3 regions of the Paenibacillus apii genome follow, and region 3 is predicted to be linked to each of the others. Evidence: riboswitches for the same ligand, from Rfam matches in the RefSeq annotation. Region 3 holds a riboswitch; each other region holds the start of a gene.
The links. Region 3 has a riboswitch for cyclic di-AMP ahead of G5B47_RS24035 (3D domain-containing protein). Riboswitches for the same ligand answer to the same signal wherever they lie in the genome.
Positions count from the first base shown of each region.

Region 1: it holds a riboswitch for cyclic di-AMP, as region 3 does, so the genes downstream of both, G5B47_RS24565 (C40 family peptidase) here and G5B47_RS24035 (3D domain-containing protein) in region 3, are expected to answer to the same signal.
Region 2: it holds a riboswitch for cyclic di-AMP, as region 3 does, so the genes downstream of both, G5B47_RS17375 (KamA family radical SAM protein) here and G5B47_RS24035 (3D domain-containing protein) in region 3, are expected to answer to the same signal.

Region 1 is NZ_JAAKGU010000019.1:13,685-20,478, reverse strand. Features, by position in the region: gene G5B47_RS24580 (M1 family metallopeptidase) at 1-913, shown strand, start outside; gene G5B47_RS24575 (hypothetical protein) at 925-1,755, shown strand; cyclic di-AMP (ydaO/yuaA leader) riboswitch at 1,975-2,116, shown strand; gene G5B47_RS24570 (C40 family peptidase) at 2,137-2,604, shown strand; cyclic di-AMP (ydaO/yuaA leader) riboswitch at 2,946-3,089, shown strand; gene G5B47_RS24565 (C40 family peptidase) at 3,095-3,586, shown strand; gene G5B47_RS24560 (GNAT family N-acetyltransferase) at 3,848-4,348, shown strand; gene G5B47_RS24555 (c-type cytochrome) at 4,452-4,808, shown strand; gene G5B47_RS24550 (4a-hydroxytetrahydrobiopterin dehydratase) at 4,901-5,188, opposite strand; gene G5B47_RS24545 (hypothetical protein) at 5,405-5,698, opposite strand; gene motA (flagellar motor stator protein MotA) at 5,898-6,701, shown strand; gene motB (flagellar motor protein MotB) at 6,685-6,794, shown strand, end outside.
Region 2 is NZ_JAAKGU010000008.1:167,298-174,091, forward strand. Features, by position in the region: gene G5B47_RS17365 (phosphoribosylaminoimidazolecarboxamide formyltransferase) at 1-1,095, opposite strand, end outside; ZMP/ZTP riboswitch at 1,155-1,234, opposite strand; gene G5B47_RS25380 (mannitol dehydrogenase family protein) at 1,319-1,915, opposite strand; cyclic di-AMP (ydaO/yuaA leader) riboswitch at 1,996-2,137, shown strand; gene G5B47_RS17375 (KamA family radical SAM protein) at 2,264-3,379, shown strand; partial or broken gene G5B47_RS26205 (IS3 family transposase) at 3,596-3,716, shown strand; gene G5B47_RS17380 (SHOCT domain-containing protein) at 3,880-4,098, opposite strand; gene G5B47_RS17385 (sensor histidine kinase) at 4,114-5,466, opposite strand; gene G5B47_RS17390 (response regulator transcription factor) at 5,456-6,163, opposite strand; gene G5B47_RS17395 (FAD/FMN-containing dehydrogenase) at 6,235-6,498, opposite strand.
Region 3 is NZ_JAAKGU010000017.1:9,720-16,513, forward strand. Features, by position in the region: gene rsmI (16S rRNA (cytidine(1402)-2'-O)-methyltransferase) at 1-23, shown strand, start outside; gene G5B47_RS24020 (AbrB/MazE/SpoVT family DNA-binding domain-containing protein) at 566-820, opposite strand; gene G5B47_RS24025 (HD domain-containing protein) at 1,123-2,409, shown strand; gene G5B47_RS24030 (TatD family hydrolase) at 2,437-3,207, shown strand; cyclic di-AMP (ydaO/yuaA leader) riboswitch at 3,405-3,638, shown strand; gene G5B47_RS24035 (3D domain-containing protein) at 3,918-5,075, shown strand; gene rnmV (ribonuclease M5) at 5,235-5,783, shown strand; gene rsmA (16S rRNA (adenine(1518)-N(6)/adenine(1519)-N(6))-dimethyltransferase RsmA) at 5,783-6,667, shown strand; gene yabG (sporulation peptidase YabG) at 6,761-6,794, shown strand, end outside.

The sequences.
Region 1 (6,794 bases), on a different contig from region 3:
GTACACCACGCTGTCCATCGTTGTGCCGCCCAAGGCGGGAAACGGAGCGGGAGGCATGGAGTACCCCACCTTGATCACCGCCTTCGGCGCGGAGAGCGGCTCTGCCGATACTTCGCTGGAACGGACGGTGATTCATGAGATCGGGCATCAGTTCTTCTATGGAATGGTGGCCAGCAACGAGTTCGAGGAAGCCTGGCTGGACGAGAGCTTCACCTCCTACGCCGAGGACAGACTGATGCAGAAGGAATACGGAATCGCTCCCAACCTTCCGCTTCAGGCCAACTTCGTTACGAAGCCGATGCCGCTGACTCTGGATGCCTGGAAATATGGCAGCGCGAATGTCTACACCCAGAACGTCTATATACGCGGCAAGCTGGTGCTCAAAGATATCGAACGGCAGGTCGGCGCCAAGGCAATGGATACGATTATGTCCTCTTATGCCCGAAAATATCGTTTCCAGCACCCGGGTACCGCCGACTTCCAAAAAATCGTGGAGAAGGTGACTAAAAAATCGTGGCAGGATTACTTCGACCGTTACGTGTATGGCGGCGGCGCACCCGATTTCACCGTGGAAGACATCACCGTAGGCAAAAGCAAAAAAGGCGGCTACGAGTCGCTGACGACCGTCGCCAATAAGGGCAGCCTGTACACCGGCGTGAGCATAAAATTCACTTTTGCTAACGGCAGCACGCTGCACAAGATCTGGGACGGCGAGGGAGGAAAGGCCTCGTTCCGGCTCTCCTCCGCGGCTCCCCTCGTTTCAGCCGAGGTGGACCCGGGTCACGAAGTCCTGCTGGAGAACAAGCATATCAACAACTTCAGAAAAGCGGCTCTCCCCGCCGCCGCCGTATCCCGCTGGACGCTAAGCCTGACAAACGCAATCGAAACTGTGCTCGGCATTTTCGTCTGGTGAGGTGAAATGAAATGAGATCTTATATAACCCGCGGCTGGGGCAGCGTCAAGGAACAGCTGTATATTCTGATTCTGCTGTTTATCTACCGGCTGCTCTGGGGGTATTTTCTGTACCGCTTCGTAAGGTCCGCCGTCGTTCCCGCGCTTCTGCGGTACCCTTCCGAGAATGCCGGCGGCAGCGCGATAGGCAGGCTGCTGTATTATATCGACGCCCAATTCAGCCTGACTTCCGAGCCCGACGTGCGGCGCTGGCTGTGGACGCTGCTTGTTCTGGCGGGCGTGCGCCTGCTGGCGACGCCGTTCATACGAGCCGGACTCCTGCATGAGCTGCATCAGGAGAGCAGGGGCGAGCGCGGGCTGTTCTTTTTTCCCGGCATGAAAAAATACGGTCTGCCCGTCCTGCTCTTCAGCGCCGCTGAATGGGCCTTGTCCCTTCTTCCCCTATACTGGCTTCTCCCCGAGGGGCGCAGACTCATCCTGTCCTCCTACTGGGAGCCGGGGCTGCTCCTGAAGCTGCTGCCGTTCATTCTCGGATGGCTGCTCTACGTGTTTATCATTCGCCAGATTCTGCTGTATATGCAGTTCGGTTATACCGCTGGCGCCGGGCTATTCGCTTCCCTGCTGACGGCCCTGCGATGCTTCCTCCCCGCCGCGGCGCTGCGGATTCTGTTCAGACTCGCGGGACTGTTGATCTTCCTTATATGCGCGGTAACGGGGATCCTCTGCCCCGGACTGCTCGCTTTTCTCATCAGGCAGCTTGCGCCTCTCCCTTCCACCCTATTCGCTTTGTGGGGGCTGGCGGCGCAGTATCATCTATGGCGCGGCAAAACGAAGGTTTCCTAAATTTATATACCGAAGCAAGCAAAAAGAGTTCAAATTCCGTGACAGGAATCCGAACTCTTTTTTATTTTGATATTTTCCAACATTTCGTCCTCTGAAATAAATTTGCCAAACCGCAAATCCTCTGCTACAATGAGCCTTGTGCTAAGGTAACAAGTTTGTAATCATTTTAAACTATTTTGTTATTTTGTCGTATGATGATAAATCAAGTCGATTGTTCTGGTGCATAACTAGCCAAATTCCCGGGCACCGGGGAGCGGGGGAACCATTTTTTTGGGTGAATTGATCTTGTAACCAAAGAGGTCATAGGGAACCTTCAAACCGAATCCTTAAGCTAACCACGCAGGCATTGGAAGGAGAACATAAGCTTTGAAAGGTCAACATATCAAGAAAAAACTCGCAGCCGCTGCGCTGGGCCTTGTGATGGCTTTCACCTTGGGTACAGGAAGCGCTTTCGCAGATTCGAAAATGGACACGGTCATTGCAAAAACTTTGGGAACCTCATATAAAACCGGTGGAATGAGCACAGCCGGTTTCGATTGCTCCGGATTTACCAAATATGTATTCACCAAATTAGGACTTAACATTCCTCGTACATCCAAAGCGCAATTCAAAGTGGGAACCTCCGTATCGCGCAGCAAACTGCGATCGGGAGATCTTGTCTTCTTCAATACGCTCGGCAGCGGCGTTTCCCATGTCGGCATTTATGTCGGCAATGGCAAATTCGCGAACTCCTCTTCTTCGCGCGGCGTAACCATCAGCTCGCTTAACCAGTCCTACTGGGCCAACCGTTATGTCGGCGCCAAGCGTGTCATGAACACCAAAGCCTACCAGGCGGTGGCTTACGATTGATTATCCTGCCCGGAATATGATCCAGATCATCCGTTCCGGGTTCTTCCCTTTTTCCTGTATATAGTTTAGCTACACTTCATTCGGCGGCTTGAAACAGATTTTGCAAAAATCGGCGCTGAAAAATTTTTTTTAGCATAAAAACGCGATTTTTATCCAGGGATTTCAAGCGAATTCTGAAATGTAAGCGCTATAAAATCGAATTCTGCTATGTTAAAAGTGATTGCCAAGCAACAAAAGGTTTGTTACAATAAGCGCTATAAGTTTATAGTAACATTTTTGTAATGAATATTAACGTTTTGACGATAAATTTGTCATGATTTATAGGACATAATCCGAACACTATATCGTATGTGCCGAGTTCCCTAACCATTAGGGAAGCGGGGGAACCATCTTTGGGTGAATTGACCTCCTGTCCAATAGAGGGGTCATAGGGGACCTTCTACCGAATCCTTAAGCTAACCTCGCAGGCATTTGGAAGGAGTCAATCTTTTTGAAGAAGAAGTTGGCAGCAGCATTCCTCAGCTTTTCCATCGTTCTCACACTCGGAGCAGGCAGCGCCTTTGCGGATTCCAAAATGGATAAAGTGATTGACGACGCCATTGGAACCAAGTATGTATCCGGCGGCACGAGCACAAGCGGGTTCGATTGCTCCGGATTTACCATGTATGTATTCAATAAGATAGGCATTGATCTGCCGCATCAGTCGGGCTCCCAATTCAGAATGGGAGATGCGGTATCCCGCAGTGAACTGAGAGCAGGCGATCTTGTATTCTTTAACACCACGGGTAAAGGCGTTTCCCATGTCGGCATTTACGTCGGCTCCGGTAAATTCGCCCATGCTTCGTCTTCGAAGGGCGTTACCATTACTTCCCTGAACGACAGCTATTATGTCAATCGTTTTGTTGGCGCCAAACGGGTTATGGCCTCCAGTGCCTATCAATCCGCAGCCGTTGATTCCGTAGACAATGATGATGTGCAGTAAGAGTGACCGCAGAACCCCTGCCTGGCTCAGCCCCGGCGAGGGTTTTTGTTTTTTTATAAGAACTATTAAAGTTGTTACTTGTATAATACCCCCTCCTGGATTCGTCAAACACGCCATTTCCCCCCGGCCATAACTCCTGAAATCACCTGCGCTCCCATGCTCTCTTTCCGGGCTGCAAAGTTTTTGCGTCGAAATCGCCTTTTTTTGTATATAATTTAATATATAGGTTTCCCTTACCGGGGAGAGGAGGTCGCTGAACGAATGATTAGCTCCAACGTCATCTTCCATGTCGGGCCCATGACATCTGCGCATGCCAGAGACATCTGCGGTTGGCATTACAAGGCGCCCTACAATATTTACGGCTGGCTGTCCTGGGATCAAATGGAGGCACTCGGCATTGAGTTCGGGGACCCGCGGATTCGGAGGGAGCAGTATGTCTCGGTCTTGAACGAAGAGAACGAACTTTGCGGCTTCGCCCAGCTCTTTCCAATGGAAGGCACGGTGCGTCTTGGCATCGGCATGCGTCCCGATTTGTGCGGGCAAGGCCTCGGCCATTTGTTTGTCGGAGCGATTGTGAAGGAGGCGCTGAAGCGCTATCCCAGCCGGGAGATCGATCTTGAAGTTCTGACCTGGAATCAAAGAGCCATCCGGGCCTACCGCAAAAGCGGCTTTACGATCACCGACACTTACGAACGCCGGACGCCAAGCGGTGAAAAACCTTTTTACTGCATGGTCTATGATAAGTCCTTCCTTGAAAGCTAAGCCCCGCCGCCCATCGTTCAATTTTTTGACACAAACCCTATGATAACGCTTTACCATCCGTTATAATTAGAGGAGCAGCTTACACAGGGGAGGACGATTGGGGATGCAAAAGTGGATCATGAGCGGATTATTTTTCGCTGCCTGCGCCTTCGCGGTTATCCTGATGTTCACTCTGCCCGGAAAAGAGCAGGTCTCCGAGCAGAACAATGAGGCCATGCCAAGCGTTACAGCCGATCCCGCCAAAGCCGAAGCGACCGTAAAAGCCAACTGCATCACCTGCCATGGCGATCAGCTTCAGGGCGGAGTCGGACCGAATCTGCAGAAGATAGGCGGCGAGAAAACGGCCGAGCAGATTTACAGCATCGTGACCAAAGGACGGGGACAAATGCCATCCTTTAAGGATAAGCTGGCCCCCGAGGAGATTGCCCACGTCGCCATGTGGCTGTCCGAGCAAAAATAAGCGCCGAAACAACAATACGCCGCTGCGCGGAAGGCTTCATGCTTCCCGGCACAGGGGCGTATTTTTCATAACATTCTTCTCTTGTCGTCTATTTAACGGGTCTTCTCGAACGCCTCATTAAACTCATGGGCTTCACGCACGTCAAGCGCGGTAATGCCGCCCTCCTCGTTTGTCGTAAGCCGCAGAATGACCGTTTTATAATCGATTGTGATATGCGGATGATGGTCGAACGCCTCCGAGATGGCAGCCACCTCGTCCACGAATGCAATGCCCTTCATAAAATCGTTGAACATGTATTTGCGTACGATGGCCCCGCTGTCCAGCTTCCAGCCTTCCAGCCTGCCCACCTGCTCCTGCAGTTCTCCCTCAGTTAATAACACTTTATGTTTCCTCCTTAAAAAAGCAGCCGTTTAGGTTCCATTCGCCTTCCCGTTAAACAAAACATCCCTCAGGTCTTACGTCCAAGGGATGCGCCAGGAAAAACGCTTATTTTCGGTTTAATGTATTCTTGAATCCCGGCAAATATACCTCAGACACTACCAATTTTAACATGGAGGGAGGAATGCGGCAAATCCGGCGTTGCTGCTTCTTCCTGCCTAGATCAACGAAACCGATTCCAAATCTTCTTCACCGACCAAAATATTGATGCGATGCGCATCCTTGTCGTATATGACGACGCCGCTGCCAACCTGGATTACCGCCTCATTTCCGAGGGCATAGAATAGATCCTCCGCCAGCGCTTCCCATACTTCGAGCTTGGACTCACGGGGCAGCTCCTGCCATTCGTCCGGTTCCATTTCGAAAAAAAGATAACTGTCCGGTATACGCTCAACCGCTTTGGTCAGGTCTCGTAAAATATCTCCGTAATCTCTTCCATGCTTTACACCCACCGCTATCACTCCGCTTCATAAACAGATGAATACCCTTTCCTCATCCATTATAGCCTAAATGCCTTCACAAAAAAGGGCCGGCTGTCGATAAATAAGAATAGACATAGTTGTTCTCCGCTAGTAAGCCCGCCGCCCATTCAAGGATGATAGACGCGGCATTCGCGAGATCACTTTTAATACTCATGGACGAGGTGTACAAATGCAGATTTCTTCAATTATTGGCCTAGTGCTCGGTATAATTGCGGTGGTTTATGGCATGTATCTTAAGGGAGCGCCGCTCATCGCCCTCAAGAACCCCGCCGCCTTTACCATCATTCTCGTAGGTACCGCAGCATCGCTGTTCATGGCCTTCCCGATGTCGGAAATCAAAAATGTGCCGAAGCTGTTCAAAATTCTGTTTATCGGCGGGAAGAAGCTGATCGATAAGGGAGAGGTCATCACCATGTTCATGGAGTGGGCCTCCATTACCCGGCGCGAAGGCCTGTTGGCGCTTGAATCGAAGGTGGATGAGATTCAGGATGATTTCTTGCGGAGCGGCATGCGGATGATCATCGACGGCAACGACCAGGAGTTTGTCCGGGATGTGCTGCTTGAAGATATCCATGCAACCGAAGAGCGTCATAAATCCGGCGCGCTGATCTTCTCTCAGGCGGGTATGTACGCGCCGACACTCGGGGTGCTTGGAGCCGTTATCGGGCTGATCGCCGCCCTGGCGGACATGAGCGCGATGGAGAAGCTGGCACACGCTATCGGGGCGGCCTTTATCGCTACGCTGCTCGGTATTTTTACCGGTTATGTCCTTTGGCATCCAATGTCCAACAAGCTGAAGCGGCTGTCCAAGCAGGAAATCCAGATCCGGATGATGATGCTCGAGGGTCTTCTGTCCATCCAGTCCGGCGTATCCACCATTGCGATCAACCAGAAGCTCTCCGTGTTTCTGACCCCTGCAGAGCGCGCCAAGCTGAACCAGAAGGAAGGTGGCTCCGGTGAGCAAAAAGACTAGACACGAAGACCATGAGGAGCACGCCGACGAATCCTGGCTCCTTCCGTATTCCGACCTGATGACGCTGCTCGTCGCCCTGTTCCTGGTACTGTA
Region 2 (6,794 bases), on a different contig from region 3:
CTGATCATCACGCAGTGAATTTCCGGTTTGAACCAGGTACCTGACTCCACTTTGAGCAGCTCGATCAATATTATCACGGAAAGGCAGAAAAGCGTCGGAAACATAGGAAACTTCTTTTAAGCCTCTTAGCCAATTTTGCTTCTCAGTTTTCGTAAGCCGATCAGGTACCGCGTTAAAATATTGTGTCCACTGTTTTTCTTCGGCAGGTGTAAAGTCCTCATTAATCCAGCCGTCAATCGCATTATTTACCTCCGTACGGGAGATTCCAGCACAGAAATCCATTTGGTGTACAATCGGATGCAGCCTTAGCCACCAATTGTCCGCTTTTCCCGCTGCAAGTCGTGTACAATGAATTCGTGATTGCTGCCCTGCGCCAATTCCAATTGTCTGGCCATCCAACGCAAAACAAACGGAGTTGGACTGAGTATATTTGAGGGTAATCAGAGCAACGAGAAGATCTCTCTTGGCGTTATCGGGAATTATTTGTTGTGTTGTTACAATGTTCTTAAAGAGTTCCTCTGAAATCTCTATATCATTTCGTTCTTGCTCCATCGTGATACCGAACACAGATCTTGTTTCGATCAGATCAGGTATGTAGTCCGAATTGATCTCTATGATGAGATATTTTCCGTTCTTTTTCTTTTTGAGAAGTGTCAATGCATCCTCATCGTATCCTGGCGCAACAATGATATCGGAGACCTCTTTTTTGAGTAAATTCGCTACGGTCACATCGACCCGATCGCTAAAAGCTGCACAGTCACCAAACGAAGACATTCGGTCCGCCCCTCTGGCTCTTGCATACGCAGTAGCCAAAGGAGACAGTTCCAGACCTTCTACGAAATAAGATTTGACAAGTGACTCACTTAACGGGGAATAAACAGCTGCACCAGCCGGACTTACATGCTTAAACGAGGCTGCTGACGGTTGACCGATACATCGCCTAAGTTCCCGAACAAGCTGAAAAGCATTTAATGCATCTAAAATGTTTATGTAACTTGCATCACCATTTAATATCTTTATGGGCAATGTTCCTTTAGAGTATATTTTCGCCTTATTTTGATGCGGGTTCATGCCATACCGTAGAGCAATCTCCATCTAAATTAATCCCCTTTCAGATTTTCGCAAAATAAAAAAGTATTTGAACTTAAGTCCAAATACTTTGCCCAGGCGAACGGCTGTTATTCTGTGTGCTTCCTCGTGGTTCACCACGTTTACGCCAGTTGCACACACCAAAATTTCACTTTAACTATATCCAGATATTCCTAAAAAAGCAAGCTCGGTTTGCCATTTCTCGATGTGGCGCTTTTCAAACTCTTGGTCACTTAAACTTCTCAAATTCGTTTCTCAACCAGTGCTGATTCTGATGCTCAATATACTGTTCCATTCGAATCAATAAATCAACCAGCTCAGGCTTCGGCTCGGTACCTGCCGCTTTTGGCATCCTTGGTCTATTCCCCCTTTCCCCTGGTTGCTCAGAAACACTATCTTTATATTCTAAATCGATTAGTGGATTGGCCTGCGTATACTTCTTTAAGCGAATCATGGTCTTATAGGGTTCGACGAGGACTTCCAACGGGTCTTTGTTTTTTTTGACAGGGACAATACGATCCATCATCACATTGGGAAATGCGATCCGCCGATCGGCAAGTTCTTGAAAAGACGGAGTCAGATGGCGGTACACCGAATTCTTTAGATGCTGGCCGTTTCCTTTTCCATTCTTACAGGCAATGGCATGCAGAGGCTTCCCCTGGCCTCCTTCTTTTTGCAGCCGAAGTTCAATCCCCTGGGCAATGGGTCCCGCGATATCTTTAAGTGCCGAAAGACCTACAGCAGTTGTGACAATCTCCGCACCGGCAACCGCCTCCGCCACTTCCCCGGTATGATCCAAATGAATCGCCGATACGTTATCCACCATAAAGCTATCCCGGATTGAAATCGAGGAGATTAAGACTGTTACCAAGGAAAGTTTTGACTTTTTCGAGGGGCCAGGGTTATACTTTACCCACGCTTAGTTTTCAACCATGTGTTGAAAAGCGGGGGAACCAGTCTTTTGGGGCGAATCATTCCCTTTGGGAATGTAGGGTACCATCTTACCCGAGTCCGTCAGCTAACCTCGTCAGCAGTGGATGGGTCTAATTTTCTGCTTGAATAATTAGAGACCCTTACCAAGGGTCTCTTTTTTCATCCTCTTGTCTGACTATGGAAGGATTGTGCCGCAATGGCTCCCCCTCAAGCAAATCCCTGAATCGAAGGAGTGTTTGAGGTGAAAAAGGTGAAGTACATAATGGATCTGAACAAAGTTGATATGTTATCCGATGTCGAAAAAGAAGAACTTCGGCAAATTGCTGACACGTTCGCCTTTCGGGTGAATGACTACTACCTCTCCCTGATCGACTGGGAGGATCCTAATGACCCTCTTCGGAAACTCGTCATTCCGAGTAAAGGCGAGCTGCATGAGTACGGGCGTTGGGATTCCTCAGACGAAGAGGCCAATTATGTGGCGCCGGGGTGTCAGCACAAATACACGACAACCGCTCTTCTACTCGTCTCGGAAGTATGCGGAGCTTACTGCCGCTATTGCTTCCGGAAGCGTCTCTTCCGAAATGACGTCAACGAGGCTGTGGTCAACCTGTCCGCAGCTTTTGATTACATCTCTGGTCATCCAGAAATTAATAACGTCCTGCTGACAGGCGGGGACAGTCTTATCCTCTCTACCTCAAGACTGGCATGCATCATCGAACGTCTTAGAAGCATCGAGCATGTCAAAATTATACGCCTGGGCTCCAAAATGCCCGCTTTCAATCCCATGCGTATTTACGGTGATGGGGAACTGCTGGATCTGATTCGCCGCTATTCCACAGAAGACAAACGCATTTATATCATGGCTCATATTAATCACCCCCATGAGATTACTCCCGAAGCTAAAAAAGGCTTTAAAGCTCTTCATGATGCCGGCGCCATCGTCGTCAATCAAACCCCGATACTGAAGGGTATCAACGACGATCCAGCAGTTCTGGGCGAACTTCTCGACCGCCTTTCCTGGGCTGGTGTGACCCCCTATTATTTCTTTGTGAACCGGCCGGTTGCCGGAAACCGGGACTTCACCCTCTCTCTTGAGCAAGTTTACAACATTGTTGAACAGGCTAAAGCACGGACTTCCGGACTTGGAAAAAGAGTTCGGCTTTCCATGAGCCACTCCTCCGGAAAGATTGAAATACTGGCAATACAGGATGGGAAAGCTTATCTTAAATATCACCAATCCAAATTTAATGAGTACGGGAAGTTTATGATCCTCGATTGTCCGAAAGAAGCCGAATGGTTCGATGACCTTCCAGGAAGTAAAGAGATATTGAAATCCAATGAAATGATTTTTCACTAATTTTTTTAGTTGTAATACCGGTTTATTAAACAAATGGTTCAGGGTTTTGGTTTAAAAAAAGTTAAATCAGCAAGCGGAAGAATGATGAAGTTACTAAAGGACTACAACCTTTTTAGTAATTACTGATCGTGATTGTGTGAGATTTTAAATGAGAAAACATCGTGAATATGGACTTTTGAAAATGGCGAGGAAATAAATCCAGAGCAGAAACAAAAGGAATGTTCGGCGGCTGTAAAGGAGAAGGGCATTACCATTAGCATCTCCAGAAGGGAACGCCGTTGATAATACCCCCATAGAGTCTTTTCATTCCACGCTAAAGTCTAAAGCGTTCTATCTCTAAGGGTTAACCTGTACAATGAATACCAGTTACCAGTGGATTTCCGGCGATTGGCTGCTTAATCTTTCAAGGTCATTTGATCCCTGTTTCAAAAACGGGGGTCAGTCCCTTGAACTCAGTGAAAGGTCTTAATTAAATCTCAGCGTAAGTCCAATTCCTTTTTTTAATCCCGCAAAATACTCTTCATCCGAAAATATTCTTCTTCTGTGATTTCCCCTCTTGCAAATCGCTCGTCCAAGATTCTTTCTGGAGTGTTGCTATTGTAACGTGAATTTCCTTCTCCCCTTACCCATCTTATCACCAAATAAATTACACCCAAGATCAAAAGAAAATTGATGATTAATCCAAACATTCCGAACCCAAAACCATAACCCATCATCATTTTTGCCTCATCCCTTCATCGAATTATGGGAAGCCGAACACGAACGGTTGTCCCCTTATTAATCTCACTTTCCACATGTATAGATCCGGAATGAGCATCTACAATCGCTTTTACAACGGCAAGTCCTATTCCCGCTCCGCCTGTCTTCCGGTTTCTTGATTTCTCCCCGCGGTAAAAACGTTCAAAGATATATGGAAGTTCCTCTTCAGTGATTCCCATCCCGGGATCGGATACGATGACGACGCCTTCTGCTTTTTCCTTTGATACTTCAATATGAATACTTCCTGAGCTCGTGTATTTATATGCATTGCTTATTAGATTCACGAATACCTGAACCAGCCGGGAGCGGTCCCCGGTGATCCACACATCACTTTTACTTATCAGGTCAGCAGAAAGTCCTTTCTGCCTATACTGACTGGATACTGTATTTAACGACTCATGTACAACTTCATTAAGAGATACGATCTCCGCCTTCAGCTGAACCATAGGATTCTCTACAGCAGCCAGATTTTCCAAATCACTTATGAGTTGGACCAGGCGCAGTACTTGGTCATGGCACACTTGAAGCTTATCCGGCGAAGGTTCCCAGATGCCATCCTGAAAGGCTTCCAAATGGCTTTGTATCGTCGTTAAGGGCGTGCGCAGCTCATGTGCCACATCAGCGGTCAGTGTTCTCCTTAACTGATCTTGTTTTTCCAGTCCTTCGGCCAAATGATTAAGAGCTCGCCCCACCTCATAGATCTCCGTATTTTGATTTGAACCTTCAACTCGGGAGGTGAGATCTCCCTCCTTCATTCTTAAAGCGATATCTTTGATCTCTAAAAGAGGCTGGCTAATACTTTTGGCGATATATCGGCTAAACAGATACGTCCCGACCATGACGAGAACCAATGCTGCCCATAACAGCGTATTAAACATGCGCAGAAACTGCTGATTCAAGCTTTTGGACGTTTCGTTCATGGGTTGAAATTCCAATGTTCCCACCTGCTGATTGCCTTTTACGATTGTTTTCTGGATTGTGTCTTGCAAGGGCTTGAAATACGCCTGTCCCTGCATCCCCATTTGGCTGGTGTCCCAAATCAAGCGGTGGTCATTGTCATAAACACGAACGATATAATCACTAATCATCGCCTGGTGAGAAATGAGCATCCAAACATTCGCATTCCATTGACGGGTTGATTCATTATAAGCAGCTTTAAGATCGTCAAGTAACCTTTGTATTTCCTCCTGCTGCTGGTTTTCCTGATACTGATTGAACGAAATGTTCATTACCAGATTGACAAGCAGGACAATAGACAGAAGCGCAGAAAGAGCTACACCGGCATGTGATACAAGAAGCTTCCTGCTCAATCCACCTCTATTTTGCATCCGGACTCACCAAAAATTTATACCCCACCCCAAAGACCGTACCGATAAATACAGGGTGCTTAGGGTCATCGCCAATTTTTTGCCTAATGTTCTTGATATGAACATCGATGGTTCGCTCAAATCCTTCATAGGTGTGACCCTGGCTAAGGTTAACCAGTTCAAGACGCGAGAACACTCTCTTCGGATGCTTTGCCAAAATTTCCAGCAGCTTAAACTCCATGGGTGTAAGGGAAACGGGCTCCTCTTGAATTTTCACTTCATAACGTTCCAAATCCATCGTTAAACGTCCTTGGGCGTATGACAGCAGTGACGTATTCCCCTGTTCCGGATGATTGGATCTTCTTAATAAACTAATCACCCGAGCGAGCATCTCTCTTGGACTGAAAGGTTTGGTAATATAATCGTCGGCTCCGATCATTAGGCCATTGACCATATCGTCTTCACTGCTTTTCGCAGTCAGCATGAGAATCGGGACGTTCGAGGTCTTCCGCACCATTCTGCAGACTTCCTCTCCGGTCATATCCGGAAGCATCAAATCCAGCACGATCAGATCGGGATGTAAGGTTTCAAAAAGATGAATCGCGCCTCTTCCTGTATCGGCCTCGTACACAATGTAATTGTTTTTTTCCAAATAAGCCTTGATGACCTGCAGGATATTCTCTTCATCATCCACCACTAAAATTTTCAAGAACTTCATCACCTACTCTGTGTGTTTAAAAAATGAGACAGACCTCATTTCGTATGAGGTCTTATCTTATCATGATCGGATTAGAAGTTCATCATACCTTTACTAAATTGAGAATTTTGCATCATTTCTGACATTCCAACCCCGTTTGAAGTACTGCAATTGTCGTACATTTCTTCTATTTGTTTCTCTGAAAGGTTGGGGTGCATTTGTTTGGCAAAGGGCAGCATTTTTTCGAAGAAGCCGCTGTTGTTGTTATCATTGTTTGCCGTTGCAGCGTAAGCGCCAGCTGTTCCAAGCCCCATAACCAGTACCAATGCCGATAATCCAATCCAAAGTTTCTTCATTTGTATCTCCTCCTTATAGTTACACTATAAAAGATAGTTATGAAGAACGAATTTGCAACTTATTAAGAAGTTATGAAGGGAACGAAAGATAATAAACACGAGAAAGGAGCCATTCACTCGGCATTACTCGGCGAAAGGCTCCTTTGATTAAAGGTGATATGACTAAACTTGGCGCACCTCATGCATGTTTGATATCGAGGATTCCTCAAATGCGATGTTCTTTTCGATTATAAGCTGCTGATTAAATGAAATCAGTCGCTCATCCCCGACTAGAAAGGCATGCATAAATGGAGGTT
Region 3 (6,794 bases):
ATAACGCGCTGTTGGAGGAGTAGCCGCACTAAATGTAGAAGTAAAGCGATTCCCGAAGGGAGAGCCGGGGAGAACGCCGAAGCAGCTGCCGTGACAGTCGCACCAAGCGCCGAAGTGAAGCGATTCCCGAAGGGAGTGTCGGGGAAGAACGCTGAAAGAAGCAGTCTGGCCAGTCGCACCAAGCACCAAAGTAAGCGATTCCCGAAGGGAGAGCGGTTGAGATCCGCCCTCGTAACTTGGAGCGCCGCCAGCACGCATGAAAGGCCCCGAGGCCGATTCCGTCAGGAACCGTCCGAGAAGGGGCCGCTCCACCACCCCAACCCGCTAAATCCCGTCAACCCTTACGCGTCTATCCAACAATTGCGGGTGTCCAGAGGGCGCAGCCCTTGGGGCCCTCCTGAAAGTTTTCCAAAGGAAAACTCACTTCGGAAGCATAGGCTTGGGGAGGGTTTGGGAGGGGCCGCCCCCACATAAAAAAATGGCCCCCCGTATTCACGGGAGGCTAAGGAGATATAAAAAAGGTTAGAATTAACAATTTGATTAATTCCATTATAACCGATTTCGTTTAATTTGTCACAGGGGCAGGGATGGCAGAAATGCATTCGTGGCAAACAATTTTTCCTTTAAAATAGGTCACGTTCTCGGCATTTCCACAAAAAATGCAGGCAGGCTCGTATTTTTTCAGCATGATCCGCTCTCCGTCCACATAAATCTCAAGCGCATCTTTTTCTCCAATGCCAAGCGTACGGCGCAGTTCGATCGGAATGACAACCCGTCCCAGTTCGTCTACTTTTCTTACAATGCCCGTTGATTTCATCATAACAATCGTTGCTCCTCTCAATTAATCAAAAAATGTCACCATTCGACAAACTTCTCTGTTTTATGGTACATATAATACCAACCATTCCCAAAACAGTCAACCTTTTTTTAGAGGATGAATTATTTTCTGATATGATAAGGTTTCTGGAATGGCCGCAGTTCAATCTATATAATAACTATCCAAGAGATGCAAGTACAATGTCGAAATGGAAACTAAACGATCCACTTTTTTCGACAAAAACTGACGAAATCATCTTTTTTTAAAAAATAAATCAGAAAAACCGATCTTAAGGAGCTGATTACATGCAGCAGCCGCTTACGGAAGAAAAGGTATTTAAAGATCCGGTTCACAATTACATCCATGTGCAGGATACCGTGATTTGGCGACTCATTAATACGAAGGAATTTCAGCGTCTGCGGCGCATCCGCCAGCTAGGAACCACTTATCTGACCTTTCACGGGGCTGAACACAGCCGGTTCTCCCATTCGCTTGGGGTCTATGAGATTACACGTCGCATTATTTCCCAATTTGAGCGCAGCGGGTATAAAGACTGGATTCCCGAGGAAAGGCTGCTTACGCTGTGCGCGGCGCTTCTGCATGATTTGGGTCACGGACCGTTCTCCCATTCAATAGAAGAAGCTTTTCAAATGAACCATGAAGACTGGACATGCCGAATTATTTTGGAAGACACCGGAATTACTGAGATTTTGCAGGAAGTGGAGGAAGATTTTCCACAGAAGGTTGCCTCGGTTATTTGTAAAAAATATGAGCATGACATTGTCGTCAATTTGGTGTCGAGTCCCCTTGATGCCGACCGGATGGATTATCTGCTTCGCGACGCTTATTACACCGGGGTTAACTACGGCACGATCGATATCGATCGTATTTTGCGGGTTCTCCGTCCTTATCATGGGCGGGTAGTTGTGAAGGAATCGGGGATGCACGCCATTGAGGACTATCTGATGTCCCGTTACCAGATGTATTGGCAGGTTTATTTTCACCCGGTTACGCGGAGCTCAGAAATTATTTTGCGGCAGGTGTTCCGCCGGGCCAAGCAGCTGTTTCAGAAAGGCTATTCCTTCCGTTTTATGATTGAGCCGCTGACTGATTTGTTTCGTGGCGGAATCAATGTGCAGCAGTATTTGCAGCTGGATGAAGCGCTTGTGCAGGCGACTTTTATGCAGTGGACCTCCGAATCCGACGAACTGCTGAGCGACTTGTGCAGCCGCTTTATTCATCGTAAACTGTATAAATATGTAGAGATGGAAAGCCTTGATATGGAAACGATTGACGAAATTCGCCGCAGCTTCGCCGCAGCCGGACTGCACCCCGAATACGACCTGGAAATTGATTTTCCGACAGATTTACCCTATGATGTGTTCCGTCCGGGAGAGGGCTTTCACGGCAAGCAGATTCTTCTGCTGGATCGTCAGGAACGGCTTCGCGAAATCTCCGAGGTGTCGGATATCGTGCGTTCCATCAGCGGAATTCACCGGGGGCGCTATCATTTATACTATCCGCAGGACAAGCTGGAAAGAGCGCTTCCAATGCTGCCTGACTCCATTAAAGAATTGTTTGAAATTCGCTAAAAAACAGCAAGGAAAGGGGAAGTGGACATGCAGCTTTTCGACACTCACACCCATCTGGATGCTCCGCAATTCGACGGGGACCGCGAGGAAACGATTGCGCGGGCGGTAGAAGCGGGAGTAAGCAAAATGGTCAATGTCGGCTTCAACCGGGAAACGATTCCATCCACGATGAAGCTGGCCGAATCGTATGAATTTATCTACGCGGCGGTGGGCTGGCACCCGCAGGACGCGATTGATATGAAGGACGGGGACCTCGATTGGATCGCCTCGCTCTGCAGCCATGACAAAGTTGTGGCTATCGGAGAAATTGGGCTCGATTACTACTGGGATACTTCGCCCAAAGACGTTCAGCATACCGTGTTCCGTCGGCAGATCGGGCTGGCTCGGGAGCTGAAGATGCCAATTATTATTCATAACCGGGATGCCCATGAAGATGTGGTCCGCATTCTCCGCGAAGAGAAGGCTTCGGAAATCGGGGGGATCATGCATTCCTTCTCGGGCAGCTGGGAGACGGCCAAAATGTGCCTGGATATGGGCTTTTATCTTTCCTTCGGAGGGCCGATCACGTTCAAGAACGCGCGGGTGCCGAAAGAGGTGTTGGCACAGGTTCCGCTGGACCGTCTGCTGATTGAAACAGACTCCCCATATCTGACTCCGCACCCCTACCGGGGCAAGCGAAATGAGAGTGCTCATGTCAGGTTGGTGGCAGAAGCTGCAGCGGAAATAAAAGGAATTAAAGTGGAAGAAATAGCTAAAATTACGTATAAAAACTCACTGGAATTATTTGGTATATTGTGAAAACGGGAGAAAAACGGTTAAAAAAGTGAGGATGAACGAAGGATTAAAGTTTTTTAACATAAAAACGGATGTTTATTACAATAATTTAACCTTTTTTTTGCGCTTATCTGGTTGAACTGTGCTTTACAACATGCATCGAAACAGGATATCATCTTGTCAGTGAAGTGAGCTGTTGTTACTGTGACAGCCGCTGATCATAAATCGTCTCGCTGAGTCTCCGTATGGAGAACGGGGGAACCAATATCGCTTTGCCGTATGCCGATAGCCTTACATAACTACAACAGGTTGGCGTTGCAGGCTGTATTTGATTTCTTCACGTGGTCTTTGGGGTGAATTTGAAGGCAATCGCCATGAGCGGTTGACCCGAGATAGGGCGTCTCTCTTTCGTCCGAACCCGACAGCTAACCCCGTAAGCGCAAGTAAGAGAGGAAACCTCGTGCTTTGGCCGTTTATTCGGACATTCCAAGGAGCCACGAAAGAGTCCTCTGATTCAGACTCTTTACCTAGGCTTCTTTTTGTTTGACTTAAACGCGGTCGGCCTGTGAACTGTTATATAACAGGCTGAGAATGCCATGCCGGGCAGGCGATTTATGAGCAGGATGCGAGAAGCCGCGATTAGTATCGTGTCCTGTGACAATCTCTTGTAGTTTTGCCTTGAACCTGCAGTACGCTTTACGGTTCGGGCGGACTATGTAAGGAGGATGTAGATGATGGGCGTATTCCAACCCGAAGTATCCCATGATTCGCAATCATCCAGCAGGTCTTATGCATTACGGCTACGTCTTGAACAGGTTAATTTGCGCACCTGGGCACTTGCAGGCGTAATCGGGGTAGCTATCGCGCTGCTTATTTTTCTCTACGTACACTCTCAAAGCAGCAAACAAATTGTTTTAGAGATAGACGGGCAGACTCGCACGCTGGATACGCGCGAAGCGCTTCTTGGCGCAGCTCTGGCCCAAGAATCCATCTCGTTGAAACCGTATGACAAACTATCTGCGGGTCTTGACGACGAGATCAAAGACGGTGACCGGATTGTAATTGACCGGGCGCAGGAGCTCACTCTGACTGAAAATGGACAGACCAAAACGCTGTACACGACCGAGGATACGATCGGTCAGGCCATGAATAGTCTGGGCATTACGCTGAATGCTCACGACAAGGTTTTTCCTTCGCTAGACACCGCAATCTCCGCCAAAACGGAAGTCAAGATCATCCGCATCAACAAGCAGGTTGTGAAGCGGACCCAGAGCTTGCCTTTCCGGGTTATCAAGACGGCGGACCCCTCCCTGACCGTAGGGACCGTACGAGTAGCACAGGCCGGCAAGCCTGGCGCCATCATCCAGCATATTGAGAAGACATATCAGGACGGCAAGCTTGTCTCGATGCGCATGGTCGGCAAAGAAGTGCAGACGGTGACCAAGGATAAAGTAATCGCCGTAGGTACGAAAGCCTTGCCCAAAGCCGAAGTAGCGAAAGTATCTTCCGTTAGCAGCACCATTTCCAATAAGACCAATGTCAGAAGCAGCAATGTTGCCAGCAAAGCCGGCGTGCAGTTCGAGTACAAAAGACTGATCAAGAACGTTTCGATGACGGCATATTCTTCGGAGGAACCGGGAATCGGCACGCGTACTGCTTCCGGAACACGCGTAACGGAAGGACGGACCATAGCTGTGGATCCTAGTGTGATTCCGATCGGCTGGTGGGTGTACATCGAGGGACTTGGATTCCGCCGCGCTGAGGATACCGGCGGCGCCATCAAAGGACATAAGATCGACGTTTACTATGATTCACTGAGCCATGCCCGCAGTTTCGGCCGCAAATCGCGTGCCGTTTACGTAATCGGTCCGGTTAGACCGGAGCTGGATTAATCATTTTGCAAAAATGGCGGCAATACGCTATAGTGATGTAAGCTCGTCACTTATATAATTCTAAGCCGGAAAGAAGAGGAGCGAATCCTCTTCTTTTTTGCTTTTATGTTTTGGTGCAGCAGGCCGGGATAAGGCCGCTTCGGGAGGAAAAGATAAATCATGATTAAAGAATTGATTGTCGTCGAGGGCAAAAGCGATACCGCCGCCGTCAAAAGGGCGGTCGATGCCGACACGATCGAGACCGGCGGTTCGGCGGTGGACCGTCGGGTCATCGCCAAGATCGCTCTGGCGGCCGAGCGCCGGGGCGTTATTATTTTGACCGATCCGGATCATGCGGGGGAACGGATACGCAAGATTGTCTCGTCGAAAGTGCCGGGCTGCAAGCATGCTTTTATTCCGGAGGAGGAGGCCACTCTAAAAGGCGATATCGGCGTCGAGAACGCATCGCCGGAGGCGATCCGCCATGCGCTTAAGCATGTGCATTCGTCCTTTGAGGGGGCACCGGTGCTGATTGGAATGGATGATCTTCTGGCTGCCGGGATGATTGTGCATCCCCATGCCGCGCAGCGGAGAATGGCGCTTGGGAATGCGCTGGGCATCGGTTACTGCAACGGCAAGCAATTGTACAAGCGGCTGGCGATGTTCGGCATTACGCCCGAAGAGTTCGGAGCTGCGGTGAGGCAAATCGAGCAGGGAGGTCAATTCTAATGAGCGGCAGGGAAGAAATTTCATCCCCAAAAAGGACGAAGGAGATTATCGCGGCCCATGGATTTTCGTTCAAGAAGAGTCTCGGCCAGAATTTTCTCATCGACCAGAATATTTTAAATAAAATTGTAGAGGCGGCGGACCTGAATGAAGGTACGGGCGCTCTTGAGATCGGCCCCGGCATCGGCGCGTTGACCGAGCGTCTGGCGATGTCGGCGGGCGCCGTAACGGCTGTAGAGATCGACCAGCGTCTGATCCCGATTCTGCAGGATGTGCTGTCCCCGTATCCCCATGTCAATATACGGCATGCCGATGTGCTTAAAGTCGATCTGCACGAATTGTTCAGAGAAGATTTCGCGGAAGTCAGCAAGGTCAGTGTGGTCGCCAATCTGCCTTACTATGTGACGACCCCGATTCTGATGAAGCTGCTGGAGGAGAGGCTGCCGCTCTCGAACATTGTCGTGATGATTCAAAAAGAGGTCGCCGAGCGGATGGCAGCTATGCCGGGAGGCAAGGAATATGGCAGCCTGAGCATTGCCGTGCAGTATTACAGCGAGCCGGAGCTGATCTGCACGGTGCCGCACACGGTGTTTATTCCCCAGCCGAATGTGGAGTCGGCGGTGATCCGGCTGAAGATCAGGGAGCGTCCGCCTGTGGAGGTCAAGGACGAGAAGCACTTTTTTGATGTCGTTCGAGCCTCCTTTACGCAGCGGCGCAAAACCATATCCAACAATTTGAAAGCCCGCTTCTTTCCGGGTGAGGGGAGAGAGGCGCTGGAAGCGTTGCTGGCCGAGGCGGGAATTGAACCTTCGCGCCGCGGTGAGACACTGAGCCTTGCGGAGTATGCGCGCCTTAGCGATGTCCTGTTTGATGCAGGCCGCGTGTAGAGCCTCCTGATTGAATTTCCTATTAAGTAATGCGGCCAAATGATGAACCATCCGTTATCTTTGCCCATACGATGGGGTAGAGGTGATGTTCTGGTGAATGTAGGGGATTTGGTCGTTCGAAGATCTT